DNA from 3 places in the Fructilactobacillus sp. YLN 2412 genome. Region 2 is predicted to be linked to each of the others. Evidence: predicted binding sites of a transcription regulator. Region 2 holds the regulator's gene; each other region holds the start of a gene.
What was found. The regulator Rex, encoded in region 2, represses fermentation and respiration genes when NADH is low (regulators of the CRP and FNR family bind a similar motif). The targets are predictions, from matches to a motif close to TTGTGAANTANTTCACAA.
Positions count from the first base shown of each region.

Region 1: AC0GLR_RS06000 (NADP-dependent (R)-specific alcohol dehydrogenase) is a predicted target of Rex. The motif match lies at 2,086-2,103, and genes of this name have one in related genera.
Region 3: adhE (bifunctional acetaldehyde-CoA/alcohol dehydrogenase) is a predicted target of Rex. The motif match lies at 1,442-1,459, and genes of this name have one in related genera.

Region 1 covers NZ_CM183165.1:1,173,281-1,183,978, reverse strand. The annotation lists gene AC0GLR_RS06010 (TetR/AcrR family transcriptional regulator) at 1-339, shown strand, start outside; gene AC0GLR_RS06005 (type 1 glutamine amidotransferase domain-containing protein) at 345-1,031, shown strand; gene AC0GLR_RS06000 (NADP-dependent (R)-specific alcohol dehydrogenase) at 1,282-2,040, opposite strand; gene AC0GLR_RS05995 (TetR/AcrR family transcriptional regulator) at 2,232-2,735, shown strand; gene AC0GLR_RS05990 (ABC transporter permease) at 2,746-3,810, shown strand; gene AC0GLR_RS05985 (ABC transporter ATP-binding protein) at 3,813-4,484, shown strand; gene AC0GLR_RS05980 (GNAT family N-acetyltransferase) at 4,598-5,035, shown strand; gene AC0GLR_RS05975 (winged helix-turn-helix domain-containing protein) at 5,081-5,800, opposite strand; gene AC0GLR_RS05970 (phosphate ABC transporter substrate-binding protein) at 5,916-6,782, shown strand; gene pstC (phosphate ABC transporter permease subunit PstC) at 6,796-7,719, shown strand; gene pstA (phosphate ABC transporter permease PstA) at 7,716-8,621, shown strand; gene pstB (phosphate ABC transporter ATP-binding protein PstB) at 8,637-9,425, shown strand; gene pstB (phosphate ABC transporter ATP-binding protein PstB) at 9,439-10,203, shown strand; gene phoU (phosphate signaling complex protein PhoU) at 10,226-10,698, shown strand, end outside.
Region 2 covers NZ_CM183165.1:1,036,339-1,047,036, reverse strand. The annotation lists gene AC0GLR_RS05305 (ABC transporter ATP-binding protein/permease) at 1-583, shown strand, start outside; gene tmk (dTMP kinase) at 712-1,344, shown strand; gene darA (cyclic di-AMP receptor DarA) at 1,356-1,682, shown strand; gene holB (DNA polymerase III subunit delta') at 1,686-2,708, shown strand; gene AC0GLR_RS05285 (DNA replication initiation control protein YabA) at 2,730-3,056, shown strand; gene rsmI (16S rRNA (cytidine(1402)-2'-O)-methyltransferase) at 3,061-3,942, shown strand; gene AC0GLR_RS05275 (acyl-[acyl-carrier-protein] thioesterase) at 3,966-4,718, shown strand; gene tsaB (tRNA (adenosine(37)-N6)-threonylcarbamoyltransferase complex dimerization subunit type 1 TsaB) at 4,733-5,458, shown strand; gene AC0GLR_RS05265 (GNAT family N-acetyltransferase) at 5,442-6,041, shown strand; gene tsaD (tRNA (adenosine(37)-N6)-threonylcarbamoyltransferase complex transferase subunit TsaD) at 6,058-7,095, shown strand; gene AC0GLR_RS05255 (ABC-F family ATP-binding cassette domain-containing protein) at 7,146-9,095, opposite strand; gene AC0GLR_RS05250 (redox-sensing transcriptional repressor Rex) at 9,250-9,885, shown strand; gene groES (co-chaperone GroES) at 10,031-10,315, shown strand; gene groL (chaperonin GroEL) at 10,356-10,698, shown strand, end outside.
Region 3 covers NZ_CM183165.1:326,413-337,110, forward strand. The annotation lists gene adhP (alcohol dehydrogenase AdhP) at 195-1,226, shown strand; gene adhE (bifunctional acetaldehyde-CoA/alcohol dehydrogenase) at 1,486-4,122, shown strand; gene AC0GLR_RS01455 (glycosyltransferase family 8 protein) at 4,217-5,077, shown strand; T-box leader at 5,161-5,399, shown strand; gene AC0GLR_RS01460 (2-keto-4-pentenoate hydratase) at 5,580-6,380, shown strand; gene AC0GLR_RS01465 (methylenetetrahydrofolate reductase) at 6,430-7,293, opposite strand; gene AC0GLR_RS01470 (amino acid permease) at 7,585-8,892, shown strand; gene AC0GLR_RS01475 (SDR family oxidoreductase) at 8,946-9,605, opposite strand; gene AC0GLR_RS01480 (APC family permease) at 9,760-10,698, opposite strand, start outside.

The DNA.
Region 1 (10,698 bases), 140 kb from region 2:
TTTGCAAAATTAAGATTAACTTGTCGAAATATTGATGAACATCAAGTTCAAGCTAAAATTGATTTATGGATTAATTTTTTTATCGAAAATAAGATGTTTTTTAATAAACTATTAAAAAGTAATGATTCATATCAGTTTAGGAATAAATTTAATGAGTTTACTAAAGAACAACTGATGTTTGAAATGGTTAGTGATGATGAAGTTAAAGTCAATTTTATTTGTTATGGTATTGATGGAATTATTGAAAATGTGATTTTAGCTGATCATCAAATTAATAAAAATGATTTATCTAAAAAGATGCAGGATATTTTGTTACCATATTTATTGAAAGAAGGATAATTATAATGAAAAAGATTTTAGTTGTGGAAACGAATACAACTAATTTTCCTAATACAAACCAATTAACTGGATTGTGGTTAGGTGAATCAGCAGAATTTGTAGCTGTAATGCAACAAGCTGGATATACGCTTGACTATGTAAGTCCCAAGGGACATTATATTCCGATTGATCCTAGAAGTATGAAGAGTAGTTATATTGATCAAGATACATTGAAAATGTATCAAGATTCAGACTATCAAGTACGCGGACTATCGAATACTTTGCAACCAGCTGACATTCAATCCAAGGATTATGCAGCGATTTACTATACTGGTGGTCACGGTGTGATGTGGGATTTTCCGCATAACACACAATTACAAAAACTTAGCTTGGCTATTTATCAAAATGGCGGTTATCTTTGTTCAGTTTGTCATGGTATTGCAGGTTTATTAAATATTAAATTACCCGATGGAAAGTATTTAATTGCTGGTAAAAATATTACTGGTTTTACGAATACAGAAGAGTTATTAAGTGGAAATTATAAAAAGGTTCCATTTTTAAACGAAAAGGTAGCCAAAAAACATGGTGCTAATTTTAAAAAGGGTAGACCATTTGCAAGTCATGTGATTAAAGATGGACGTATTATTACTGGCCAAAATCCCCAATCACCTAAAGCAGTGGCAGATGAATTAATTAAGGCAATGGACAATTAAGAAAAATAATATTAATTATTTAATTCTGTTTGTATCACTATGTTTATATTTATACGATCATGGGTTAACTTGATTTGACCGTACATAGTGCCTATTTCATCATATGAAATTTATTTATGTAAATAACAAGTAACTATTTTGATTTTTATATCAAGCTTAAATTTAAGCAAAAAAAATCCCATAAAAATTAGATGTTTCTGTCTAATTTTTATGGGATTCATTATTAATTGAATTGTATTATCTTTTTTATTTATTGAGCAGTATAACCACCATCAACTACCATTTCAGATCCAGTAGTAAATGCTGATTCATCAGAAGCCAAGTAAACACAGGCATAAGCGATATCATCTGGTTTACCAAGATGACCCATAGGGGTTTTACTTCTTTGTGACATATATTGATCAAGTTCGTCAGAGATCATGGGAGTTTTGATATAACCGGGATTGACACAATTAACACGAATTCCATAATCCTTTAACGCACAATCAAGAGCAGCTGATTTCGACATCATTTTTACGCCACCCTTAGAAGCGTTATAAGCACCTAAGATGGGATCACCGACAATGCCTTCAATTGATGAAATGTTGATGATTGAAGCACCGTTATTTTTATTTTTCATTTGGCGAATTCCTTCGCGGATTCCATAAAAAGTTCCAGTTAAATCAATACCAATTACTTTTTGCCATTCTTCATCAGTTGTTTCTTCAATTGACTTGCCAATTCCGATTCCGGCATTGTTAACTAAAGTAGTTACTGGTCCAAAATCATCCTCGGTTTCAGCAAAGATTTCTGTCCAGCGTTCTGAATTTGATACGTCTTGTTTTTTAAACTTAGCGCTATTAGGGAATTCTTGATTGATGGCTTCTGCTGCTTTTTTACCTTCAGTTTCATTGCGAGCAGTAATTACTACTGCAGCACCTTCTTGAGCAAAACGATATGCAGTTGCAAAACCAATTCCTTTTGAACCACCGGTAATAATAGCAACTTTTCCTGTTAATCTCTGACTCATTTTAAACGAACCTTTCTAATTTTTAATCATATATTTACATTTTAATTGTAAACTTTTTAACAAATAATGATATCTTTTTTGCTCAATATGCTAGCATTATTATTAATAGTGACGTTTTAATTGACAGATTAAAATGCCAATGATAATCTAGTGACACGGTGTCACTTTTTAAAAAGATAGGAAGCGGAGTTATGCCAAGTCAAACATTTGATAATTTATCACACGAAAAACAGATTCGAATTCAAAAATCCTTGCTAGATGAATTTTCTCATTATTCATTAGCAGAGGCTCAGGTAGCACGGATTGTAAAGGAAGCAAAGATTGCCCGCGGAGCTTTTTATAAGTATTTTGCTGATTTAACTGATGCTTACCAATACGAATTTAAAATGGTCATGCGTGAGATTCATCGGCCATTGAAAGGCGGACAAACTAAACTTAGTCCAGATGTAATTTTAACTATGATCAGTGATTTCATTAATGAAAGTGAAAACGCTCATGTTCGTGAGTTTGTGACCCTATATTATCAAAAGAATCGTTACTTATTAGCACCTTCGCAAGCAGAACTGGAGTTATCTGGTTCTAAGTGGGGAGTCAGTATTTTAATTCATCAGACGATTCGAGATATTTTATTGCAGCCGCAGCAGCAACCCTTTTTTTTACGACGCCTCAAAGAAAATTTAGAAAAACTTTCATAAGGAGTAGGTTATGTTTTTAGCATTAAAAGAGATTAAACACTATAAGTTAAGATATGGTTTGATTGTAACAATGATTGTGTTAATTAGTTATTTAATCTTTATTTTAACTAGTTTAGCGGTCGGTCTTTCAACGCAGAATACTAAAGCCATTGATTCTTGGAAACCCCAACGAATTGTTTTGAACAAAGATTCTAACATTAACATTAGTCGTTCTGTTATTACTAAAGAACAAGGCAAGAATTTAAAGATTAATCCGAAACAAGATGCTTATGTTGGTAATACGCCAGTAGTTTCGTCTGCTAAAGATCGATCTCGAGTTTCAGCACAATTTGTTGGAATTGATCCACATCAATACATTTATCAAAATTTAAAATTAACTGCGGGACATAAAGCTCATAAAAATCACCAAGTAGTTGTTGATACCCAATTTCAACAAAATGGGTATCATCTAGGAGATAAAATTAAACTTAATTCTGATAGCAAACCTTATCAAATTGTTGGATTTACTAAGAATGCTAAATTAAGCGTTGCCCCTGTGATTTATGGAAGTATGGATGATTGGCGTCAATTACACAATTTAACCAGTGACTTTTTATGTAGTGCGGTAATTAGTAAAAATACTGATTATCAAGCACACAATAGTGATTTACATTCCTATTCGGCTAAAAAGGTGATTGATGAACTTCCAGGTTATCAGGCGCAAAACTCGACCTTTATGTTTATGATTGCCTTTTTAATGATTATTTCGCTGATTGTAATCGCTGTTTTCTTATATATTTTAACGATGCAGAAATTGGAAAATTATGCGGTATTACGAGCTCAAGGGATTCCAGCTGGAGTATTGGTTCGAGCAACGTTATTTCAAACTTTTATTTTAGTGATAAGTGGAATTGTGATTGGAGTCGTATTAACGTTGCTGACTACTGTGGCTTTAGGAAACTCGGTACCAGTTGCTTGTGATCCGTTGATTATGTCGGCAACTGTGGTTGGATTAATAGTTACTTCAATGTTAGGGGCTTTGATTCCATCAATTATGATTCTAAAAGTTGACCCTGCAGATGCGATTGGAGGTTAATAATGGACGCAATTAAATTAACAAACGTTAATAAAAGTTTTGGTCAAGCAGATAATCGGTTTCGAGTGCTTGATGATATTAATTTCACTAGTAAACGTGGTGAATTAAACATTATTACTGGCCCGTCTGGATCAGGGAAAAGTACACTGCTTACCATTATGGGAGCTTTGCGTGATCCGGATGAAGGAACAGTTTTATTGGAAAATGAAAAGGTGGTTAATCTTAGTGCAAAGGCTCGTGATCAGTTTCGTTTAAATCAGATTGGATTTATTTTACAGGCCCACACGCTGGTGCCATACTTGACGGTTCGTGATCAGTTTGTATTAGTTGATAAGGTTCGACCAGAAGGCAATATGTCGGCTGCTGAATTGCAAAATTTGACTGATCGACTAGGTATTAAACGGGTGATTGATCATTTTCCCAATGAGTTATCTGGGGGACAGAGTCAACGAGTTGCAATTATTCGTGGAATTTACACGAAGCCCAATATTATTTTAGCTGATGAACCAACGGCATCGTTAGATGAAGAACGGGTAACAGAAGTTTGCCGATTGTTGTCAGACTTGGCTAAAAAAGAAAATAAAACTGTGGTAGTCGTCACCCACGATGAACGAGTAAATCAATATGCTGACCATATTTATGAGTTGATAGATGGTCATCTTTCAGAAAAATAAGTAGCACAAAAAGAATCTCAGTTAAATAGCTGAGGTTCTTTTTTATAATTTGATTGACAAGAACACGTACTATTATATGATGTGTAAAAATCATTTAATAAAGGAGTAGCAACATGTGGCAGACCAAAAAATTTAATGAATTAACTCCAAAAGAGATTTATGAAATTTATCGAGTTCGCTCAGAAGTTTTTTTAGTTGAGCAGGATGTTAAATGTGTTGATCCTGATGTTCATGATTTAGATGCGCTTCATGTTTTTGAAATTAATCAACAAGGTAAGATTGACGCCTATGCAAGAATCTTTGTTGATGGAGATAAAGTAACATTTGGACGAGTTTTGACGTCTAAGTCTGTTCGAGGAACTGGAAAAGGCGCAGAATTGTTACAGCAAATTTTACAACAAATTAAAATTAATTTTGCTAAAATGCCGATTGAAATTGATGCTCAAGTATATGCTAGTGGTTATTATAATAAATTTGATTTTCATTCAGTTGGGTCTGTCTTTTTAGAGGAGGGTATTGAACATATTAAGATGATTCATAATCCGTTGTAATAAAAAAGTACTAAGACTAAGTTAACGACTTAGTCTTAGTACTTTTTAATTTTCAGTAGGATTTTCAACAAATTGATACCCAAAACCACGTACTGTTTTAATGTGGGTTGGTTTCTTAGGATTTTTTTCGATTTTATCACGGAGATGACTGATATGGATATCAACCATTCTTGTGGTTTGAGAAATGTCATAATAATCGCCCCAAACTCCTTCTAACAGCTGTTGCCGACTCAAGACCTGAGAATCATGTTTGATTAAATACAGTAGTAATTTGAGTTCTTTAGGGGTTAACCCTAAATCTTTGTGATTTTTAAAAGCTTTATATTTTTGTTGATCAATCACCACGTCATCAATGATAATTTGCGGTTGTTTTGGTAATTTTGGCGGAGTTTTAGGGATAATTAATTGTTGATACAATTTTTGTTTTTGTTCTAGACGTGCGATTAATTCCAAGTATGAATAAGGTTTGATTAAATAATCATCAAATCCGGCTTGTAACACCTGTAATACGTTGTTCTTATCTTTATCCAACATTAGGATTGGAACCTGATATGTATTTCTAATTTTACTTAGTTCTGCTTGATAATCAGTATATGGAAAAGTCGTTAAATCCCAAAAAATCCCGACACTTTTCTTTTGCAACATCACAGTTTTAAAATGTTGCAGTGAATCGAGTGTATCAACGAAATATTCTTGTTCGTTAAAAGTTTGACTAAAATCAATTGCTAAGCGTAAATGGCTTGTTACTAACGTTACGTGCTGCAAGTCGTCACCTCGTATTTTAATTTACGTAATCTTTACATAAAGCCAACATTACCTTTACATGAAGTAATTATACTTAGTTTTGTAATTAAATAAAGCAATTACTAGGAGGTTGCTGATGCATTACCAAAGATTATTACCAATATGTTTGGCAGCGATTGGAGTTTTAATGTTAACCGGCTGTGGCAATAAGGATAAACAGAATTCAGTTACATCTGTAGGTTCAACTGCGATGCAGCCGTTAGTTCAAAAAGCCGGAAGTGATTATCAAGCAGACCATCCCAAAGTCAGCATTACGGTTCAAGGTGGTGGGTCTGGAACTGGATTGAGTCAAGTTGAAACTGGAGCGGTAAATATTGGTAATTCTGATGTTTTCGCTGAACAAAAAGATGGAATCCATGCCAAGAAACTGATTGATCATCAAGTGGCAGTTGTGGGAATTGCCCCAATTACTAATCCCCAAAATGGGGTTAATAATCTTTCGGAAAAACAACTTGAGAAAATCTTTCTTGGAAAAATTAAAAACTGGAAAGAAGTCGGCGGGAAAAATTTACCCATTATTGTTATTAATCGAGCTCAAGGTAGCGGGACCCGTTCGACATTTGAAAAGAAAGTTTTAAAAGGTAAAGATGCGGTTAAGAGTCAGGAACAGGATTCAAACGGAACGGTGCAAAAAATTGTGGAAAATACTCCGGGCACCATCAGTTATTTATCCTTACCATATCTAAATAACCAAGTTAAAGTTTTGAGTGTTGATCATATTCAACCTAATTATCAAAATATTACGACTAATCGTTGGAAAATTTGGTCATATGAACATATGTATACCAATAAGCAACCTAGTCCAATCACCCAAAAATTTATTGCTTACATTATGTCAAAACCAACTCAGCATAAATTAGTTAAAGAAGCTGGTTATGTTAGTATTCATGATATGAAAGTGCAAATGGATGCTGCTGGTAAAGTAACGAACAAACCTAAATAGGAGGGAGTTTGAGATGAATAAAATGCAGCAAAAACTTTTGCAGCCTAGCAAAGCTACTCGGCAAGACCGATTTGGAAAAATGATTAGTTTGATTTGTATCGGCTTTATCATGATTCTGACGGTTGCTATCATTGGTTTCATTGCTATTCATGGGTTAGCTACCTTTTTTGAAAACCACGTTTCTGTGATGCAATTTATTTTTAGTAGTAATTGGAATCCAGGACAATTAGGCAAAAATGGTCAACCGCAAGTTGGAGCTTTTGCAATGATTGTTGCTTCCTTTGCAGTTACTTTGCTGGCAGCAATTTTAGCCACACCGTTTGCTATCGCAGTTGCTTTGTATATGACTGAATTAGCACCCAAACGCGGAGCAAAAATGTTACAGCCAGTCATTGAATTACTGGTAGGAATTCCTTCTGTTGTTTATGGATTCATCGGTTTAGTAGTAATTGTGCCTGCTATTCGTTCTGTGTTTGGTGGAACTGGATTTGGAATTTTAGCCGGTGCGATTGTATTATTTGTCATGATTTTACCAACGATTACTTCTTTGACCATCGATAGTCTACAACAGGTTCCAGACCATTATCGTAAAGCATCGCTTGCTTTGGGAGCGACTAAATGGCAGACGATTTATAAAGTAATCCTGCGAGCAGCATTACCTGGAATTTTAACTGCAATTGTCTTTGGTATGGCTCGGGCATTTGGAGAGGCCTTAGCTGTGCAAATGGTAATTGGAAATGCTGCTTTGACACCAACTAGTTTAACCTCGCCAACGGCAACCTTAACCAGTCAGTTGACTTCACAAATGGGAGATACAATTATGGGGACTCTGCCAAATAACGCATTGTGGTCATTGGCATTAGTACTTTTAATCATGTCAGTAATTTTTAACTTGTTGATTAAATTGATTGGAAAACGAGGAGAAATGAAAAAATGAAAAACTCAGTAAATAAGAAAGCGGAACGCGCCAATCAAGTTGCCTTATTAATCATCAAAGCAATGGTTGGAGTAGTAGTCTTAATCTTAATGGCTTTGTTGGGTTATATTTTGATAACCGGTATTCCGAATGTTTCATGGCACTTTCTGACATCTCCTTCCAAAGATTTTGGAGCAGGAGGCGGAATTGCCAACGAATTATTTAACTCTGTTTATATTTTAATAATCACACTGGTAATTTCTTGTCCGCTGGCCTTAGGAGCTGGAATTTATCTATCAGAGTTTGCAAAGCCTTCCTTTTTAACTAGTACAATGCGAACAACGATTGAAGTTTTAAGCTCGCTGCCTTCCATTGTAATCGGTTTGTTTGGATATTTAGTTTTGGTAATTAAATTTCAATTTGATTTTTCGATTATATCTGGTGCATTTGCTTTAATGTTTGTAAATATTCCCTTATTAACCAGAAATACAGAAGAATCGCTGAAAGCTGTTTCACATTCTCAACGTGAAGCAGGATGGGCACTTGGTTTATCAAAGTGGCGAACAATTTTAAAAATTATTTTGCCAGCCGCTGTCCCAGGATTAGTAACCGGAATTATTTTGAGTGCTGGACGAATCTTTGGTGAAGCAGCCGCTTTGATTTTTACGGCGGGTCAAAGTACTCCCGTGATTAGTTACGCTAATTGGAATCCATTTAGTCCTACCAGTTTTTTGAACCCAATGCGACCAGCTGAAACTTTGGCAGTTCACATTTGGAAATTAAATACGGATGGAATTACGCCGGATGCAACGCAAATTTCTAGTGGAGCTTCTGCAGTTTTAATCATTGTTATTTTGGCAATTATTTTACTTTCCCGTTTCTTAGGCAATTATCTATACAAGAAAATGAGCGGAACGAAGTAGAGAAAGGAATTTCCAGTGAATAAATATAATTTAACGGAAAACTATCTGACAGAGATTACCGACCCGATTGCGATTGAAACTAAACATCTCAATGTATTTTATGGAAACAAGCAGGCAACTTTTGATGCCAATTTGAAATTCCCTAAGCACAAAATTACAGCCTTGATTGGGGCTTCAGGTTCGGGAAAATCTACTTTTTTACGGAGCCTAAATCGTTTAAATGATGAGATTGCGACAGTTACAGGAGAAATTAAATATCAAGATGTTGATATTAATGGAAAAAATATTAATGTTTACGAAGTTCGTCGTCAGATAGGAATGGTTTTTCAACATCCCAATCCCTTTGCTAAATCAATTTACGAAAATATTGCGTTTGCACTCCGTCAAAATGGAATGACTGATGATTTAGATCAGCGGGTTGAAAAAAGTTTGAAAGATGCCGCCCTTTGGGATGAGGTTAAGGATAAGTTAACGACTAGCACACTTTCCTTATCAGGTGGTCAGCAACAGCGACTGTGTATTGCAAGAGCAATTGCCGTTCAGCCGGATATTTTATTGATGGACGAACCAACCAGTGCGTTAGATCCGATTTCTAGTCGTAAAATTGAAACAACCATGCAGGAATTAAAAAAGAATTACACCATTATTATCGTGACACATAATATGCAGCAAGCAGCTCGATCTAGTGACTTGACAGCTTTTTTCCATTTAGGTCATGTGATTGAATATAATCAGACTAAAAAACTATTTACGACTCCCAAAATGCCGGCAACTGAAGATTATATTTCCGGACATTTTGGTTAAGAAGGAGGATATGATGACTACTAACGAAACGGTGATTACTACCAAGGATGTACGGTTGTATTATGGTGAGTATGAAGCTTTACACGGCATCAATCTTGATTTTCAAAAAAGCCAGATTACAGCTTTGATTGGACCTTCTGGATGTGGTAAATCAACTTATTTACGTTGTTTAAATCGGATGAATGATTTGATTCACGATGTGACAATTACAGGTAGTTTTAAAATTGATGGTCATGATATTTATCGTCCGCAGCAAGATGTGGTTTCATTACGTAAAAAAGTTGGTATGGTATTTCAACAGCCCAATCCGTTTCCTTTTTCAGTGTATGATAATGTAGCTTATGGACTGCGAGTACAGGGAATTAAAGACAAAAAAATAATTTCACAAAAAGTTGAAGAAAGTTTAAAACAAGCAGCAGTTTGGGATGAGGTAAAAGATGATTTAACTAAAAATGCCCTTTCATTTTCAGGCGGACAACAGCAGCGAATTTGTATTGCCAGACTCTTAGCGGTTAAGCCAGACGTGATTTTGTTAGATGAACCAACCAGTGCATTAGACCCGATTTCTAGTGCTAAAATTGAAGAAATGTTATTGCAAATTAAGGACCAGTATACGATCGTTATTGTGACCCACAGTATGCAGCAGGCCTCACGAATTTCTGACAAAACAGCTTTTATGCTTAATGGTGATCTAGTGGAATATGGTGATACGAAAAAAATCTTTTTGAATCCTGAACAGGAAGCTACTAGTGATTATTTAAATGGTAAATTTGGTTAGTTAAACTAATAGGGGGTAAATTATGAGTACAGTATTTGAAGACCGATTAGAAAAATTACGGCAAAACTTCACCGACATGGGTGTTGATGTGAGTGAACAGATTTACCAATCGACTAAGTCCTACATTGACCATGATGTAAAGCTGGCACAACAAGTAATTGACGGTGACGGTGAGGTGAACGGCAACGAAATCAAATTGGAAAAACGAGCTATGGATTTGATTGCGTTACAACAACCGGTGGCCACTGATTTTCGCGTGATTATTAGCTACTTAAAATCTAGTACTGATTTGGAACGAATCGGTGATAATGCAGTTGGGATTGCAAAAGAAACTATTCAAGCTAAAGGGAATCCCCGCATGCCAGATGTTGAAGAAGTAATTGCTAAAATTACAAAACATATTCGTAAAATGTTAGAACAGGTTTTGGAAGCTTATACTACTTTTGACGCCCGGATTGCTCCGACAATTGTCCAAGAAGATCACAAAATTGATGA
Region 2 (10,698 bases):
GTATAAAAATAATGGATTGAAGTTTAGTCCTAATTATTTGGCTGTTGATATCTCGGGTGGTGTTAGCAATGTTCAACCAGTTCAAGATGCAATCAAATCATTGAAGAGTAGTGATGGCAAATCTGATTTTCAAATTACTGGTGCTGGAAGTATTGTTTCCACATTAAATACTTATGTTAATTTAGCAGTTGCTGTTTTAACTTCAATTGCTGCAATTTCTTTATTGGTTTCTGCAATTATGATTATTGTGGTATTGTATATCAGTGTTTCAGAACGAACCAAAGAAATTGGAGTATTACGAGCACTTGGATTTACTAAAAAAAATGTAAGAAATTTATTCATTTTTGAAGCATTTTTCTTAGGATTATTCTCGGCTATTTTAGCTGATATCTTAGCCTATTTAGCAGAATTTGGGATTAATCATTTGACAGATTCGACCATTCATTATTCTTTGATGCAGATTAGTTTAGGAAATGCAACTTTTGGAATTGCAATTTCAGTTGTAATCTGCTTATTGGCTGCCTTGGCACCAGCGCACAAAGCAGCAAAGGTTGATCCAGTTGTTAGTTTAAGTGCTGAATAATTATAAAAAAAAGACTGATTTTTAATCGGTCTTTTTTGTTTAAAATTAAATTAGTATGCATTGTCAAAATAGACATTGATTTTAACTTAAAGTACAATTAACGTAGAAAATGATGGGAATGATTACTGATGGATGGACAATTTATTACATTTGAAGGCAACGATGGAGCTGGTAAAACAACTGTTTTAAACCGAATTATTGAGATCTTACAACCTAAATTAGGTAGTCGATTAGTAACGACCAGAGAGCCAGGTGGAAATTCAGTTTCGGAAAAAATTCGTAATATTATTATGGACAACGAAATGGATGCTCGTACAGAAGCTCTTTTATTTGCTGCTGCACGTCGTGAACATTTAGTACGAAAGATAATTCCAGCTCTTGAACATCATAAACTGGTTTTATGTGATCGCTATGTTGATAGTTCAGTTGCGTATCAAGGAGCAGGTCGAAAAATTGGTGAAAAGCAGATTGCTGATATGAATCAATTTGCAACTAATCATGTAATGCCAAATTTGACAATTTACTTTGATGTGCCAGTTGAAGTTGGGCTTAAACGAATTATGCAGCATCGTACTAATGAAATTAATCGGTTAGATCGACAACAACATGACTTCTATATTAGAGTGCATGATGCCTATGATGAAATTGCTAAATCCAATCCCAAACGAGTTGTAAAAGTTGATGCTACCAAATCAGTTGATGAGGTCGTCGCAAATGTATTAGAGATTATACAGCAGCGTTTCCCGCAATATTTTGAATAGAGGAGATTATAATGAAACTAGTACTGGCCATTGTTCAAGAAAAAGATGTCCCAAAATTACAAGCAGAATTAAATAAACAAAAAATTATTGCAACGCAATTACCAACCAAAGGCGGCTTTTTAAAATCTAAAAATTTAACCTATTTGATTGGTGTTGATGATGAACGAGTTCCTGAAGTTCTTGACATTATCAAATCAGCTTGTCAGTCACGGAAACAATATGTTACTCCACCAATCAGTTTAGCGGGGAGTATTAGTGATAATTCGTATCCAGTTGAAGTACAAGTAGGAGGGGCAACTGTCATGGTGCTTCCAGTTGATAGTTTCCACCGCTTTTAAAAGATGCCAACTACTAAAGCACAACAGCTAATTACACAAGCTAAAAATAATCAAAAGCAAATTATTTCACATTTAATGACTGTTATTGAAAACGGTGACTTGAGTCATGCCTATTTATTTTCTGGATCGGCTGGATTAGGTAAATTAGCGGTAGCAAAGGTCCTTGCGATGCGGCTTTTTTGCATAAATGTACAAGACGACGGGTATCCTTGCGGAATTTGTAACGAATGCGTACGAATAGCTAATAACGAACATCCTGATGTGTTTGTATTATCACCTGACGGCCAAAGTATCAAAGTTGAACAAATAAGATTATTGAAGCGTGAATTTTCAAAAAGTGCTGTCGAAGGTAATCGCAAAGTTTTTATTATTGATGCTGCTGATTTAATGACAACTAGTGCTGCTAATAGCTTGCTTAAATTTATTGAGGAGCCCGCTGGGAATGTTAATTCATTTTTGTTGACGGATGATTATCATAAACTATTGGATACGATTGTTTCACGAACTCAGTTAATCGAATTTCCAAAAGTTAATCGAGCTGCATTAGTTAGTTATCTTGAAAAACAGCAATTAACCAAAACAGAGATTAATCTCGCATTAAAATTAACCAGTGATACCAATGAAATTGATCGTTTATGCGAAGATAACTGGTTGTCTAAAATAAAACAACAAATTGAAGAATGGTTTACAAAATTAGCTCATAAAGATTATCAAGCATTTCCTCTGATTCAAACTAATATGATGCCGTTAATCCGTGATCGACAGGATCAAAAAGTTACACTTAATATGATGTGTTTAATATTTAGGGATGTTTTTAACGTTAAGTTTAAAAACACGCCTGCCAGTGAATTGGCTTTTGGAAATATTTATGATTTGATTAAACAAGTTGGAAATCAATTGTCAGATAATCAATTACTCAGTATCATTGAAGATATCCTAATAAATGCTAGAAAACAAAATATTAACGTTGGTTTTCAAAGTATTTTAGAAGTTGTGACTTTGGATTGTTTGAACTTTATGAGATAACAAATGAAAGGAACGACCAAGTTGAATACAAATAAAATGGATGAAGGAATGGATAATCTTACCATTCAATTTGAACAAATGGTCACTAAAATCTCCGAAATGCGTGGAAAAGTAAATGCTATTTTGGAAGAAAACACCGAATTGAAAATTGAAAATGAACATCTCAGAGAGTTACTTAATTCTTCTAAAAATAAGAATAAAGGTGTTCAAGAGTTATCGATGTCGAAAAAGAATTTAGAAAAACTTTATAATCAGGGATATCATATTTGTAACCAATATTATGGCAAACGGCGAATGAAAAATGAAAGCTGTATTTTCTGTACTGATATTATTTATGGAGAAAGATAAGTAGATGACTTTACAAACGCAAATGAGTTTTGCAAATAGCGAATCAGGAAAGTTATATTTGGTACCAACCCCGATTGGTAATTTAGAAGATATGACGATTAGAGCAATCAATGTGCTTAAATCAGTAGATTTAATTGCTGCTGAAGACACGCGCAATACGCAAAAGTTACTTAATCATTTTGAAATTAAAACCAAAAAGATCAGTTTTCATGAACATAATACCGAATCAAGAGCACCTGAATTGATTGAAAAGCTAAAAGCAGGATTTAATATTGCACAGGTAAGTGATGCAGGAATGCCGTCGATTAGTGATCCCGGTCATGAATTGGTCGAACAATGTATTGCAGCTGGTATTCCGATAATTAGTGTTCCAGGGGCAAATGCAGGTCTAACTAGTCTGATAGCTTCAGGTTTGAAACCACAACCATTTTTATTTTATGGATTTTTGAAGCGCAAGCCCAAAGATCAAGTTGAAGAATTACAAAATTTGGCAAATGAATATCCAACATTGATTTTTTATGAATCTCCCTATCGAGTAAAGAAAACTTTGATTAATATGCAAAAGGTATTCGGGAATCGTCAAGCAACCTTAGGACGTGAACTAACCAAAAAGTATGAAGAATATGTTCGTGGCGGAATTGATGATTTGGTTAAATGGACTGAAGATAACCAAATGCGCGGTGAATTTGTGATTTTAGTGGCAGGAAACACAAAGAGTAAGAAAAAAAATAAAACAGAGTATGATGAAATAAAAGAATTACCCATTGAAGAGCAGGTACAAAGATTGATTGAGCGTGGAAATAAACCAAATGTAGCGATTAAACAAGTGGCAAAGTTAAATCAATTAGTGCGTCAGGATGTTTATAATCAGTTTCATCATATTTAGGAAAAATAATTAGGAGTATTTTTATGGCAGGTACAATTTTTTCAGAAAATTATCGAATTGCAAATTTCGAAACCGACATTAGAAGTGATGTGACACTCCAGTATTTACTTGATATAATCGTTCAAGTTTCAGAAGACCAATCACAAAATCTTCAAGTAGGAACTAATATAGTACAGCAAAGTGGTGTTACTTGGGTAGTAATTCAATATGATGTTGATATTAATCGACTTCCCAAAGCGAATGAGTCTGTTAAAATTCAAACTCAGGGGACTAGTTATACGAGAAACTTTGCTGATCGACATTTCTGGGTCCGCGATATGGATGATAATATTTTAGTATCAGTGAATAGTTTATGGGTCATGATGAATTTAGATACTCGTAAAATGGTTAAAATTGATGTTGATGTGGTTACTCCATATGGAAGCGAAAAAGTTAAACGAATTGAAAAAATGCGTAAAATTAAAAAGGTTGAAGGTACAGATTCAGCTGAAATGAAATACCCAGTGTGTTTTACGGATATTGATTTTAATGGTCATGTCAGCAATACCAGATATATTGGTTGGATGAGTAACACGTTGGATTATGATTTTTTGAAAAATCATGTAGCAACTAAATTTAGTGTTAAATTTGCTGATGAAGTTCGTTATGGAGATCATGTGGTTAGTCAGGCAGAGATTGTGGAAAAAGATGATAAACAGGCGGTAACTGCTCATCAAATTTTAGTTGACGGGAAAATTAAATCAGTTGCCCAAATTGAATGGAAGAAAACTAATTAAAAGAAGTGAAATAAATGAAGGTCTTAGCATTAGACACATCGAACCGTCCTTTATCAATAGCAGTTTTAGATAATGATAAAGTGTTGGCAACCACAACTATTACAACGCAAAGAAAACATGCGGCATATGCCATGCAGGTAATTGAAAATTTAGTTAAAGTAGCTAATCTAAAACCTCATGATTTAGATCGAGTTGTTGTAGCACAAGGTCCAGGATCATATACAGGATTACGGGTAGCAGTCACAATTGGTAAAGTTTTAGCTGATACTTTAAAGATTGATTTAGTAGGAATTTCTAGTTTATTAGCACTTTCGTTAAATGTGGAAAAAGAAGGTCAGTTAGTGGCTCCAACTTTTGATGCCCGTAATAATATTTTATTTACAGGATTGTATCGTATCACACCAACTGGGCCAGAAAATGTTTTACCCGATCAACATATTGCGTTTGAAAAGTGGTTAAAACAACTGGATCAATTTGAGGAATCAATTGTTTTTGTAGGATCAGATGTTGTTAATTTTAAAACTCAATTACAAGCTCATTTTGGTACTAACTTTAAGTCGGTCGTTGGAATTGATAATTTACCACAAGCTGCTAGAATTGGTATTTATGGAGAACAACAACATCCAGTTCATGATATAGATGAATTTGTTCCAAATTATTTAAGATTGACACAAGCCGAATCAGATTGGCAAAAATTACATCCAGGAGAAGGTCACGAATCATATGTTGAACAAGTTTAAAGAATGGTATCGCAAAAATGTTAATGATAGAAATGAAACTAAGATTAAAGAAGCATTAGAATTTAAAAATCGATTTGTTAATATTTGTGGAAATACTTATTTTTTAGGTAAAGGGATGATTGCTGATCTTCCAGACATTATTCGTGTCGATAAGGCTGCTTATGGTAATGAAATGAAATGGACTAAAGCTCAGTTTAAAACGCAATTAAACAATAATAAAGATCGTTTTTATTTAATCTTACGAAAAGATGATGAGTTAGTTGGTTTCATTTGCATTTCAATTTCGCGTGACAATAAATGTTGTCAAATTCAAAATGTAGCTGTATTACCTAAATTTCAACATCAAGGTTTAGGGTATTTTTTGATAACGACTATTATTGAACGAGCACGTGAAATGGGATTAAATTGTGTCTTTTTCATTTGTCAGGTTGGTCATATTAAAACCCAAGATTTATTTAAGGACTTGGGATTTGTACAAGAAGAAGTAAAACCTAATTATTATAATGATGGCGAGAATGCGATTGTTTTACGGTTAAATTTAGACAAGAAAAATTACTTAGCTTCAAATAACTTTGGAAGATAAGATGGTGAAGTGATTAATGATGAAAAATGAAAATAGTTTGATTTTATCATTTGAAACCAGTTGTGACGAAACTAGCGTGGCAGTTATCAAAAATGGTAAAGAAATTCTTGCTAACGTTGTAGCCACGCAAATAAAAAGTCACCAACGTTTTGGTGGTGTAGTACCGGAAGTTGCTAGTCGTCATCATATTGAACAAATTACAATTTGTATTGACGATGCTTTGCAAAAAGCTGGAGTTAATTATACTGATTTAACTGGAGTTGGCATTACATATGGACCGGGATTGGTAGGATCGTTATTAGTAGGAATTACTGCTGCTAAAGTGGTTGCCTGGGCGCATCAATTACCATTAATTCCAGTAAATCATATTGCTGGGCATATTTACGCAACTAATTTTGAACACCCAATTGAATTTCCAGCGTTGGCTATGGTAGTTTCAGGCGGTCACACGGAGTTAGTTTGGATGCCACAAGAAGGCGAGTTTAAAATTATTGGTGAAACTCGTGATGATGCAGCTGGTGAGACTTATGACAAGATTGGGCGGGTATTAGGAATTAACTATCCTGCTGGACCTCAAGTTGATGAGATGGCACATCTAGGCCATGATACCTTTGCATTTCCGCGTGCTATGGAAAAAGATGATAATTTTGATTTTAGTTTTAGTGGACTAAAAAGTGCTTTTATTAATACAGTTCATCATGCTGAGCAAGTTAATGAAACTTTGAATAAAAATGATTTAGCTGCTAGTTTTCAGCATGCAGTCATTGATGTTTTGGTTAGTAAATCTATACGTGCATTAGATAAGTATCCTGCAAAAGAATTTATTTTAGCAGGAGGGGTAGCTGCTAATCGAGGTTTGCGTGAGAGTTTAGATCAGGAATTGAAAAAACGTAATGTTGAATTTGTTAAAGCACCTTTAAAATTATGTGGTGATAACGCTGCTATGATTGGAGCTGCAGCAGAAATGTTACAACGTCATGATGACAAAGCAGATATGTCATTAAATGCTAATCCAGGTCTTGAATTTGAATGGGTTGAAAATGAAGAAGAATAATTAAAAACGAGCATCACACTATAAAATCAGTGTGACGCTCGTTTTTCAATCTAATTAAGTTCTTCTAATTTTAGATTATCATTTTCCCAGTCTGTTTCAACTTGCTCTTGTTGTTGATTGATTTTTTTCAACTTAGTTTGTAAATTTTGACTTTTAATTCGATCATTATAATTTTCAGACAAAGTCATTTGTTGTTCAAGTTCTTTTTTATCAATTTCAATTTGGCTTAATTGCGTTTCTAAATCTGCAATATTTCTTTTTAATTTTCGAATTTCTCGCTGTTGTGCTTTTTTATCCTGATAACGTTGTTTAGTTTCAGTTAAATTAGAAACTTGTTTTGTGGTATCTGGTTTTTCTTGCTTTTCATGTTCAGCAATTTCTAGTTCTTCATTTTTTTTAGCCTTGTAGTAGTCATAGTTACCCATATACACTTTTGATCCATTCGGACTAAGTTCTAAAATGTGAGTGGCTAATTTATTAATAAAATAACGATCATGAGAAACAAATAAAATCGTACCCTGAAATTGTAAAAGGGCTTTTTCCAAGACATTAATACTTTCGATATCCAAATGATTGGTTGGTTCATCTAAAATTAGAAAATTATCATGATTCATGGATAATTTAGTTAGAAGTAATCGTGCTTTTTCACCACCCGATAGATTAGCAACGCTTTTTTCCACATCATTACCACTAAACAAGAAACTCCCAAGAATGGACCGAATCTCGCCTTCTGGAGTAGTTGGATAATCATCCCAGAGTTCATGTAAAACATCTTTTTGATGATGAAGACTTGCCTGTTGCTGATCATAATAGCCAATATTGACCCCAGTGCCAAATTGAACTGTCCCTTTTATTTTAGGTAGTTGACCTAAAATTGTTTTTAACAAAGTTGATTTTCCAATTCCATTGGGACCAAAAACAGCCATTCGTTGATAACGTTTTAAGTGAATGCTGATGGGATAGCTTAGAATCTTGTCTTGATATCCAATCGCTAGATTATCAACATCTAAAACTACATTTCCACTTTTTCGTTCAGGATTAAATCTGAATTTAGCAGTTTTGTGAGTATTACTGGGTTTATCAATGATTTCCATTTTGGCTAATTGTTTTTGACGCGACTGCGCTCTTTTGGTAGTAGAAGCTCTTACAATATTTTTTTTGACGAAGTCTTCTTCTTTTTTGATTTTTTTCTGTTGTTTTTCAAAATCTTTTTCAGCAATTGTTTGACGATGAATTTTCTCTTTAGTGAAATTACTGTAATTACCTTTATAGTAATCCATTTTTCCGTTATCTAAATTATAGATTTCATTCACAACTTTATCCATAAAGTAACGATCATGAGAAATAATCAAGAGTGCACCATTATAAGCTTGCAAATAATTTTCCAACCAGTCTGTAGTTTCCATATCAATATGATTGGTTGGTTCATCTAGAACTAATAATTGTGGTTTTTCTAGCAAAAGTTTGGCAATGGCGAGGCGAGTTTGTTGTCCACCAGAAAGTTCATTGATTTTACGATCAAAGTCGAATTCTTTAAAACCAAAACCACTTAAAACTGTTCTGATTTCTGCTTTATAACCATACCCATTTTTTCTTGTGAAATCGGCTTGTAATTCATCATAACGTTTTGAAACTTCCGCTAATTTTTCTGGATTTTCAATTGTTGTTGAATCACTGATTTCTGCTTCAAGTTTGTGAAGTTGTTGTTCTTCTTTAATGACACCAGCAAAAGCTGTTTCCATTTCATTTAAAATCGATTTATTAGAATGTAGTCCAGTATTTTGAGGGAGATAGCCAATGGTTAAATTTTTCTTTTTAGTAATTGTTCCTTCACTAACTGATTCAATACCAATCAACATTTTTAAAAGAGTTGATTTACCAGCACCATTTTGACCTACTAGACCAATATGGCTTTTTTCACTGATAGTTAAATTAATATCTTTAAATAAAATCTCACCATTAAATCTTTTAGTTAGATTATTGGCTTGTAATATAATCACGAAGACACCTACTTTCTGTGATAATTTTATCATATTCTAGAAGAAAGCCTGTTTAATAAATAAGTAGATTTTCACAAACTTTAGTTTTATCGTTTGTTTTTGTGGTAAACTTAATAATACTAGAATTTTGTAATAATAAAAGGAGTATGAATTAATGGTAGAAACAAAAATCCCGCGTGCAACCGCTAAACGGTTACCGTTATATTATCGTTATTTAAATACTCTTCATGACGGTGGTAAAACGCGAGTTTCTTCTACAGAATTAGCAGACGCTATTCACGTTGATTCAGCCACTATTCGAAGAGATTTTTCTTATTTTGGTGCTTTAGGCAAACGTGGTTATGGATACGATGTTGACAATTTGATGGAATTCTTTAAGAATATTTTACATCAGGATCGACTCACAAATGTAGCATTAGTCGGAGTTGGTAACTTAGGGCATGCTTTGCTTAATTTTAATTTTCACCAGGATAGTAATATTCGCATTTCTGCAGCTTTTGATGTCAATCCTAAAAATATTAACACTATCCAAGGGGGAGTTCCAATTTATCCCATGAGTCAAATGGTTACTCAACTAAAGGAACAACAGATTAGTGTTGTGATTTTAACGGTTCCATCAGATGTGGCTCAAGAAGTTGCCAATCAAGTTGCTAAAGCAGGGGTAAAAGGAATTCTTAATTTTACTTCAATTCGATTATCAGTTCCTGATGATATTCGCGTTCATAACGTTGATTTAACCAATGAATTACAAACTTTAATTTACTTTATTGATCATTACGATCAAAAATAGTAGCAAGCATTCTAATTAACTAGAATGCTTTTTATTTTGGGCAAAATTCTTGCAATAAATTGGTGATGGCGATATATTAATAATGTAGTTAGCACTTGAATAGTTCGAGTGCCAAAATAAAATGAAATTAATTGGAGGGGTTATCATGTTACAACCACTTGGTGATCGTGTAATTATTGAAGTTCAAGATCAAGAAGAAAAATCAATTGGTGGAATTGTATTAGCTGAAAACGCTAAGCAAAAACCAACGCAAGGAAAAGTAGTTGCTGTTGGTGAAGGTCGAGTTCTTGATAACGGTACGAAGGTTGCTCCAGTAGTTAAAACTGGAGATTTAGTTATGTTTGACAAGTACGCAGGTACCAAAGTTGAATATGATGAGAATTCATACTTAGTAATGCACGAAGGCGACTTACTCGCAATTATTAAATAAAAAATTAAACGATTAAAAATATTATTATGAGGTGATTAAAATGGCTAAAGAAATTAAATTTTCTGACGATGCTAGAAGTTCAATGCTTAAAGGTGTTGATAAACTAGCAGATACAGTTAAAACTACTATGGGTCCTAAAGGTCGTAACGTTGTTTTAGAAGAAACAGCTGGTGATCCAACAATCACTAACGATGGTGTTACCATTGCTAAATCAATTAGTTTACCTGACCATTTTCAAAATATGGGAGCTAAATTAGTATCTGAAGTTGCATCAAAAACTAATGATGTTGCTGGAGATGGTACTACAACTGCGACTGTTTTGACACAAGCAATCGTTAAAGAAGGTATGAAGAATGTTACTGCTGGTGCAAATCCAGTTGGTG
Region 3 (10,698 bases), 710 kb from region 2:
CAGCAATTATGAAAATGGATTTATGGAGTCTGTTTTATTCTAAAATAGCAAGCTGCAATTAAATTTTGCAATCGCTTTCTTTCGCGAACCATCAGCCAAAACAAGTCTCTTTATAATTGACATGTGAAAGAATGAACGTTAATATAACAATGAAGATAAATATTTGAGTAAAACAATTATGGGGGTTACTTGTTATGGTTAAAGCTGCAGTTGTAAGACCTGATTCAGATGGGTATGTTGATGTTAAGGATGTTAAATTAAGACCCATCAAAGATAATGAAGCATTGGTTAAAGTTGAATATTGTGGACTTTGTCATACTGACTTGCACGTTGCTTCAGGTGATTTTGGTAAAGTTCCTGGTAGAATTATCGGACATGAAGGTGTCGGACGTGTTACTCAACTAGGTAAAGATGTTGATAATTTAAAAATTGGCGATCGTGTTTCTATCGCTTGGTTCTACTCAGCAGATGGGACTTGTAAGTACTGTGTAACTGGAAATGAAACTTTATGCCGAAACGTTAAAAATGCTGGTTTCACTGTTGATGGTGCTATGGCAGAAGAATGTATCGTTGATGCTAAATATGCCGTTAAGGTTCCTGAAGAATTAGATCCAGTTCAAGCAACTTCATTAACTTGTGCTGGTGTTACCACTTATAAAGCATTAAAAGAAGGTGACACCAAACCGGGTGAATGGGTTGAAGTAGTTGGTGCTGGTGGTTTAGGAAATCTTGCCGTTCAATTAGCTAAAAATGTTTTTGGTGCTAAAGTAGTAGTAACCGACGGAGATCCCAAAAAATTACAAGCTGCTAAAGATAATGGAGCTGATTTAGTGGTTAACCGTCACGATGACGATGCTACGGAACAAATTATTAAAGGTACAAATGGCGGAGTTCACGATGCTATCGTAACTGCTGTTAGTGCTCCAGCATTTACTAATGCTGTTAATTCATTGGAACCAAATGGTACGTTAGTTGCGGTTGCACTTCCAAAAGGTGATATGGCACTTAACATTGATAAAACAGTTTTAGATGGAATTAAAGTTGCTGGTTCATTAGTTGGAACTAGACAAGATCTTCGTGAAACATTTGATTTTGGTGCTGCTGGTGACCTTAAACCAATCGTTAGAACTGATAAACTAGAAAATATTAATAAAGTAATTGATGAAATGAAAGCAGGTAAAATTGTAGGACGAGTAGTTTTTGATTTTACTGGTGATGAAAAATAAAGTTAATTTTTGAACCTTTTCAATCGGATTATTTCGGTTTGAAAGGGTTCTTTTTTAACATCATAATATAGAATATGTGTAATTGGTAACAATTATCTTTTTGATAATTTTAATTGATTTATATAGTTATAAAAGCCGTTAAAACGGCAAAAACAAAATTTAAATAAAAACTAAACAAAATGATTGCGTTCTCAAACTGATATGTTATTATAAGTATGTGAATAAGATAACAAATGCCTAATGACCGGAGGGTTAAATTATGACAGAAAAGAAACAAGCAAGTGCAGCAAAGCAACAACCAAATGTAGAAGAAATAAAAAACAATATTAATACAATGGTTGAAAAGGCTCATGTCGCCTTAGACGAAATGAGTAACTTTGACCAAGAAAAAGTTGATAATATTACTCACGCAATGGTAATTGCAGGGGTTAATGCTCATCAAATGCTTGGTAAGATGGCCTACGAAGAAACCGGACGTGGGGTTGCCGAAGATAAAGCAATTAAAAACCTTTTTGCAACCGAAGAAATCTGGCATGATATCCGCAACGATAAAACTGTTGGTGTGATTGAAGAAAACTCAGAAGATGATTTAATCAAAGTGGCTGAACCACTTGGTGTTTTAGCCGGAATCACTCCCGTTACCAATCCAACTTCAACGACTTTATTTAAGTCAATTATTTCAATGAAGACAAGAAACGCAATTATTTTTAGTTTGCATCCACAAGCTTTAAAATCATCAATCAAGGCAGCTGAAATTATGCGTGATGCTGCGGTTGCCGCTGGTGCTCCTAAAGATGCTATTCAATGGATTACTGAACCAAGTCGTGAAGCAACCAACGCCTTGATTCAAAACCCAGGAGTTGCATGTACTTTAGCTACTGGTGGTCCTGGTTTAGTTAAAGCTGCTTATTCCAGTGGTAAACCTGCTTTAGGTGTTGGTCCTGGTAATGGTCCTGTTTACATCGAAGAAACAGCTAATATTCCTCGTGCCGTAAATGATTTGGTGCTTTCAAAGACCTTTGATAACGGAATGATCTGTGCTACTGAAAATAGTGCGGTTATTGATGAATCAATCTACAAGGACGTTAAAGAACAATTAGAGTTAAATCGAGTTTACTTCGTTCCTGATGATGAAAAACAAAAATTAACTGATGCAATGTTTGATAGTACTCGTTTGAGTGTTAAAGGTCCGATTGCTGGAGCCACTGCACAACAAATTGCTGATATGGCTGGCATTAAAATTCCTAAGGATACTCAGGTGTTAGCTGTTGAAATGACAGGAATTGGTCCTAAATACCCAATGTCTGGTGAAAAACTTTCTCCTGTAATTTCAGTTTACAAATCAAAAGATCATAAAGATGCTTTTGAGATTGTATCCAAATTATTGAACTATGGTGGTTTAGGTCATACTGCTGCTATTCAAACTAGTAATGATCAGTTAGCTATCGACTTTGGGGTAGCTGTTAAAGCTTCTCGAGTTCTGGTTAACTCACCAGCTGGGTTAGGTGGAGTTGGAAATCTTTATAACAACATGACACCTTCCTTAACACTTGGGACTGGATCATGGGGTCGAAACTCAATTTCACATAACGTTACTGATTATGACTTGTTAAATATCAAAACTATCGCAAAGAGAAGAAATAATATGCAATGGATTAAATTACCTAAGATTTACTTCGAAAAGAACTCTGTTCGTTACCTTAAAGATATGCCAGATATCAAGAAGGCTTTCATTGTTACTAGTCCTTCAATGGTTAAATATCACTACGTTGACAAAGTTTTAGATGAATTAAATGCTAGACCAGATGGTGTTCAATACTACATCTTTGATGATATCCATGGGGAACCAACTACGGACACAGTTAATGCCGGAGTTGCTCAAATGAAAGCATTTAAGCCTGATACCATTATTGCACTTGGAGGGGGATCTCCACTTGATGCTGCTAAGATGATGTGGTTAATTTATGAAAACCCAGAAACTGATTTCTTTGGAGCAAAACAAAAATTCTTGGATATCAGAAAACGAGCTTACCGCTTTGATAAGGCTAATAAATCACAAATGGTTGCTATTCCAAGTACTTCAGGTACTGGTTCAGAAGTAACACCATTCTCAGTTATTACAGATTCAAAACTTCACGTTAAATATCCATTAGCTGATTATGCTTTAACTCCTGATGTAGCTATCATTGATCCTCAATTTGTACAAACAGTTCCAAAGGGAACCATTGCGGCTTCTGGATTAGATGCTTTGACACATGCAATTGAATCATATGTTTCAGTAATGGCATCTGATTACACTCGTCCATTGTCATTACAAGCAATCAAAATGATTTTTGACAACTTGACTGATTCTTATAACGGCAATATGGAAGCACGTGACAAGATGCATACTGCTTCAACCATTGCCGGAATGGCATTTGCTAATGCTTTCTTAGGAATTACTCACTCAATTGCTCATAAAATTGGTGGACAATTCGGAATTACTCATGGTCTTGCAATTGCAATTACCTTGCCTCATGTTATTCGTTATAACTTCAAGCAGCCTAAGAAGATTGCTACTTGGCCTAAATATGAATCATTTAGAGCTGATCAAGATTATGCAGATATTGCTCGTTACCTAGGATTACCTGGTAACACTAATGAGGAATTGAAAGAAGCATTAGTTAAGAAATTTATCGACTTGGCACATTCAGTTGGAGTAACGCTCAGCTTGAAGAGTCAAGGAGTTGACAAACAAGATCTTGAAGCAGCTGCGCAACACTTGGCAGAACTTGCTTACGCTGATCAATGTACAACTGCTAACCCTAAAGAACCTCTCATTGCTGATTTAAAGAAGATGATTCTTGATGAGTATGAAGGTGTTGGAGTTGAAACAGAGAAAGATAAGGAAGTTTAATTAAATAATTTTAAAAGACATCGCCATCTCATTGCTTAATGAAGTTGGCGGTGTCTTTTATCTTTTAATAATTTTTAGAAATGGGGTACGATATATGATTTCAATTGCTTCTACTACTGATAATAATATGGCAATTCCATTGGCCGTTGAATATGCGTCAATCTTGGAAAACAATCAAAAATCGGAATTTGATTTTTATATTGTCAAAGAAAAACTTTCTCAGCAAAGTATTAATTTATTACAATCAATTCAGATTATTTATCCAAATTGTCATCAGATTAAGTTTCTTGAGCCGTTATCAGCTCGATACCAAAATGCTAATATTAATTCTCCTGATAGTGATATTAAAATTAACGCTTACTATCGAATCGAAATACCTCTTGAAGTAGACGTTCCTCGGATTTTGTATTTAGATGCAGATATGATTTGTTGCGGCAATCTTGAAAAACTTTGGCAAACTGATTTGCACGGACACGCCTTTGGGGCAGCAGAGGATTCAGGATATGTTAATCGTTTGAAAGAAATGGGAGTTAGTGAAGAATCGGGACGTTATTTTAATTCTGGTTTATTATTGATTGATGTTAAAAAATGGAATCAAGAACAAATTTCACAGCGTTCTCGAAAAATTGCTAACGATGAACCTGAGTTATTAAAGTATCAAGATCAAGATGCTTTAAATGCAGTCGTTGATGGTGACTGGGAACGTCTTGACCCCAAGTATAATTTACAAACCCATTTAGTACGGCGGGAAAACGGCTTTAATCCAATTGTTGAAAGAAGAGCTAGTGAAGCTGAGGCCATCAATCATCCAGTTATTATCCACTATAATTGTTTTGATAAACCTTGGATTAGCCGTAACAATCATTTACATCCACTTCGCAAGTATTATTTTGCTGCTAAAAATCAATTAATTTATCGTTTTGCTAATTTTATGATTGAAGCAAACAATAAATAATAAAAATTATTGGGTTAGTATTTTCATTTTTGTGTTGACAACTTAAATAAGTTGGAGTAACTTAATAACAATCATTAATTCATTTAAAAACGATGACGAGCACATCAAATATCATGATGATTCAGAGAGCTACTGGCTAGTGAGAAGTAGTTGATTCAGATAGAAGATTATCAGCTCCGAGTTATGCGTCGAAATTATTAGAGTAGATTACATTGGGTACACCCATTATCGTGTCAGCATATCGCAATAAGTGCCGTATGTATGAGGTGGTTTCATATTGAAATCATAAAAAAGGTGGTACCGCGTTTTAGACGCCCTTAATAATCCAATTGGATTATTAGGGGCGTCTTTTTGTATTAATGATAAATAAAAAAGGAGGTGGGAAAATGGAAGCAATTAGTGATCAAGGAGATATTAGTCCCATTCAGATTATAAGATACGCTTTTAACCCGCCTTACTTTAAAAAGCGGGTTTACTACTAACAATATTGGAGGAACCCACAATGACAGAAAAAAGATTAAATCAAAATGAAGAACAACTAGCAGAATTACTTTTTAAGGCATACCAAACCAAGGAGCCTTTAAACATGCAGGACGTACAGAAATTAGTAAAAGATGATGAAGCTGCTTATCGAGTCCAACGCCGCGTGATGGAATTGAAAAATAAAAATGTCGGTGGCTATAAAGTCTCATTAACAAGTAAAGAAACTCAGGATATGTTTGATTCAGATTCTCCTTTATATGGAGCACAGGTAGAAGAACATTTTGTCCCCTCTGGTGTTGAACTATCCAAAGAACAACTAATGGATCCGTTAGCAGAAGTTGAATTAATGTTTACCGCCAAAGAACCTTTAACGAGTGATGATTCTTTAGTAGATTTGTTGCATAAAACAAAGGTAGCACCAGCAATTGAAGTGCCAGATGCTAGATTTAAAGAATGGTTTCCAAAATTACCCAAAAACCTGGTGATGGCAGATGGAGCAGTTGGTGGTTATGTGGTTCATGGTGATGAAGTTGATACTGATGAGGTCTTTAAAAAAGTCGAGGATTTAGAAAACGTAAATGCAGACTTAGTTCATGATGAAAAGCTTTTGAAAAAAGGACAATCATCAGAAGTACTAGGTAATCCTTTGAAATCACTACAATGGCTGGTTAAAAAATTAGATGAACAAGGAACACCATTAGAATCTGGACAACGGGTTTCTAGCGGGACCTTTCTATTGCCTGAATCATTAACATCGGGAACTTGGAAGGCTAATTTTGATAATGGTTTAGGTGTGGTAACGGTTCAGGTAAATCGTTAAAATACTTAATTATAAGAAAACTATCAAACTAAAAAGTCTGATAGTTTTTTTATAGTTTAAAGATAGTTTGAGTTGCATCCCAAATTGATTTGGCAGCTTCGACATCATTCATGGTAAATAAATGAATCCCGGTAACGTGATGATTACCTAAATCAATTATCTGCTGTACAGCAAATTCAATTCCAGCTTGACGCATTGAGCTTGGATTAGATTGATAACGGTTCATTAGATTTATTAGTTTGTTAGGCAGTGGTTTTCCAGTTAAGTGAGTGATTTTTTGTAATTGATTTTGACTAGTACAAGGCATAATTCCTACTTCGATTGGGATTTGGATTTGATTTTCTGCTAATTGTTTTCGAAAGTGATAAAAATTTTCGTTATCAAATACCATTTGACTAATCAAACAACTTAATCCGGCATTAATTTTCTGTTTTAAATAGTACATTTCTGTTTCTGTGTCTTTTGCTTCTGGATGACTTTGTGGATAACAAGCCCCAGCAATCTCAAAATCGCCGTGATTCTTAATAAAAGCAACTAGTTCATCTGCATGTTTGAAATCGCCTAGTTGTTGGTATCCGGGTCGATAGTCTCCACGTAGAGCAAGAACTTTTGTAATATGATGTTGCTTTAATTGTAATAGTTGTTTTAATAATTGTGATTGCGATTGATATAAGCCGGTAATGTGAGCCATAGCCGGAACGTGTAGTTTTTGTTGAATTAAGTCCGCAATTTTGAGTGGGTTTTGATTATTGATTTGTCCGCCAGCGTCAAAGGTTACTGAAATGAAATCAGGATTGATGTCTTTAATAATCGCTAATTTCTCATTAAATTCTTCATTATTTAATTGTACTTGTGGTGGAAAAACTTCTAAGGAAAAAACTGGTTTTGATTGAAAAAGATTTTGGCTATTCATAATAACTCCTAATGATTTAGTGACTTCTATAAAAATATTATACTTGATAAAATGTTAAATTAGGTTGTTAGCAGAACAGTTGACGTTATACTATAAAATTGATAGTATTGTATTTGCTTAAGTTAAGGAAACTTTAATAATTAATCATAGAAATGTCTTGACGCCAAATTGATTTGATTTGAAACGCAGACATTTTCTTTTTAGAAAGGTGTGATATTAGTGACAGAAAAAGATCAAACAAAGCAGGATGATAAAGATTTATCAAGAGGTTTAACTTCGCGACATGTTCAAATGATAGCGATTGGGGGAGCAATTGGAACCGGATTGTTTTTGGGTTCTGGGACGGCCATCAAATCTGCTGGGCCTGCATTAATTCTTGCATATTTAATTACTGGACTTTTTTCATATTTAATGATGCGTGCCGTTGGTGAATTATTATTATCAAACACCAAATTACATTCTTTCATTGATTTTGTACGAGAATATTTAGGTGATCGATGGGAATTTGCGATTGGGTGGGCTTATTGGCTAAGTTGGGCCAGTTTGGCCATGGCAGATTTAACTGCTTCTGGGATTTATTTGCGATTTTGGTTCCCACAACTGCCGCAATGGGTTACTCCGTTAATTGTAGTTGCAATTCTAGTGGCATTTAACTTAATTAATGTTGCCTGGTTTGGTGAACTAGAATCAGCATTTTCTAGTATTAAGATTTTTGCTATTTTAGCTTTGATTGTTGCTGGTGTCGGAATGATTGCAGTTGGTTTCCATACGCAGGGGAACACTGCTTCATTAGCAAACTTGGTTGATCATGGTGGTTTCTTTGCGACTGGTGCAGTTGGATTTATTCTTGCTTTCCCAATGGTAATCTTTGCCTTTACAGGAATTGAAATGGTTGGCTTGACTGCTGGAGAAACTAAGAATCCACAAAAAGATATTCCTAAAGCAATTAATTCGGTTCCAGTAAGAATTCTATTGTTTTATATTGGATCAATGATTGTGATTATGTCAGTTTACCCTTGGAATCAAATTAATCCTAATCAATCACCCTTTGTACAAGTTTTCTCTGGATTAGGGATTAGCTATGCTGCTAATATCATTAACTTTGTTGTTTTGACGTCGGCATTATCAGCTGCGAACTCAGCAATTTTCTCTACTTCAAGAACGCTCTTCATCTTGGGTAAAAACGGACAAGCTCCTAAATCATTTGCTAAGTTATCACGTAATAACGTTCCATACGTGGGTATCTTAGTTTCCTCAATGGTTTTCTTAGGAATTGTATTGTTGAACTACTTCTACCCAAGTAAAATTTTCGTTTTGATTACAGGAGTTGCTACTATTAGCTTCATCTTTGTTTGGATTATTATTATGATTACTCATATTCAATATAAGAAAACGGCTGGCAATCCGTTAGACACATTTAAAATGCCATTCTTCCCATATTCTAGTTATGCAACCATTATTTTTTACCTCGCTGTCTTGGTGACTTTAATGTTTAACTTTGAAACTAGGATTTCAGTAATTGCAACAGTGATTTTCTTTGCTGCTTTGATTGTTGGATATGTAATTTGGGATAAAAAGAAGAAACAAAAATTAAATTAATTAAACAAAAGGATCGTTAGCTGATTAAGCTAGCGATCCTTTTTGATTGAAGATTATTTCAAATTATCTAAAGCAGTTTTAATTGGAGTAGTTCCACTGTGCATTAAAATAACTTTTTTATAGGTATTTTTATTATTCAATATTTGAAAGAGAACTTCAGCTACATCTGGGATTGGATTTTCAGTACTTTTTTCATCTTCGTTTAAAGCTACTTTTCCAATTCCGGATTCTTCTGTTAGTGAACTAGGCTGCAAAATAGTGTAGTTTAAGTCAGTATCATGAACTAAATAATGATCAGCCATGAATTTCGCTGCCTGATAGGCTTGTAAACTACCATATTTAGGGTTACCAATCCATTGATCTGGTTGTAAAGCGCCAAAAGAACTTAACATGATGTAACGACTCACGCCAGCTTTTTGTGCTGCAATCATCGTTTTGATGGCACCAAAGCTATCTACTTGTACGGGACTCTTACCACGTGAACCAGCTACGAAGTAGATTGCATCATACCCCTTTAACATATCTGTGATTTGTGCAATTTTAAGGTTAGCGAAGTCAAATTTAATCACATTTACGTTAGGAAAATCATTAAACTGAGTTACTTTTTCAGGATGTGCGACTGCCACCATGATTTCATCATCAGTATTTTTAGCAAAGTCTTCTGTTAAGGCAGTTCCAACTCGTCCGGATCCACCAATAATCATTATTTTCATTATTATTCCTTCTTTCATTCGTTTTGTTTCATTATAAAGGTGACTGAAAATGAATTCTAGTGAAACGGGTTATCAGTCTTAGAATTACGAGTACTATTAAAAATAAGTGCGATTAAAAAAAGTTATCGTTATTAACGATAACTTTTTTTATACTTTATTTTTTACGCATTACTTCGAAATAATAAACGGGAATTCCTAGAGCTACAATTCCTAATGAACAAACAACTCCGATTGGATCAGACATAATTTCTGAAATGATTACAAAGAGTGATCCGCCAATGGCAACAAGAGGTACAAATGGGAACAATGGGACAGAGAAAACTCGTTGTTGCTTAGGATTACGTTTTCGTAAGATGAAGACCCCAACAAATGCCATTACATAGAAACAGTAGATTGTAAAAATACATAATTCTGAAAGTCGATCAGCATCAAAAAAGGAAATCATAATTCCAGCAATTACCAATGTAACCATGATAGAAAAAATTGGAGTTCTAGTTTTTTCATTAAGATATGAAAGCTGTTTAGCAAAGGGAAGTTGTTTTTCTTTGGCCATTGCATACATAATTCTTGGAAATGTCATGATTTTTCCATTCATACAACCAACGATGGAAATAATAATTCCAATACTTAAGATTTTCCCGCCAAGTACTCCAAAATCCTTTTGTGCGATATATGGAATAGCAGCAGTTCCAAGTTCGTGGACTTTTTCGCCCCCAATACTCTTCAAAACTCCATATGAAACTAATAAGTAGGCGATCATAACAATAATAATTCCCAATGAAATTGCCCGTGGTAGCATTTTTTTAGGATTTTTAATTTCGCCCCCTAGATTAGCAACTAAAATCCAACCATCAAAGGCAAATAAAGTTGCTAACATAGCAATTCCAAAACCACCTGCAGTGGTGTGGACATGATTGATACTTTGAGAAAGGGCATCGGCATGACCAAAGAAAAGTCCAAAAATAATTAATGCAGCAACAGGAACTAATTTACAGATGGTGGTTATAATTGCAAATGCTGCTCCGTAACGATTAGGGAAAACATTTAATAAACCAATTAAACAGACGGCACTGATTGCAATTGGAATGTTCCA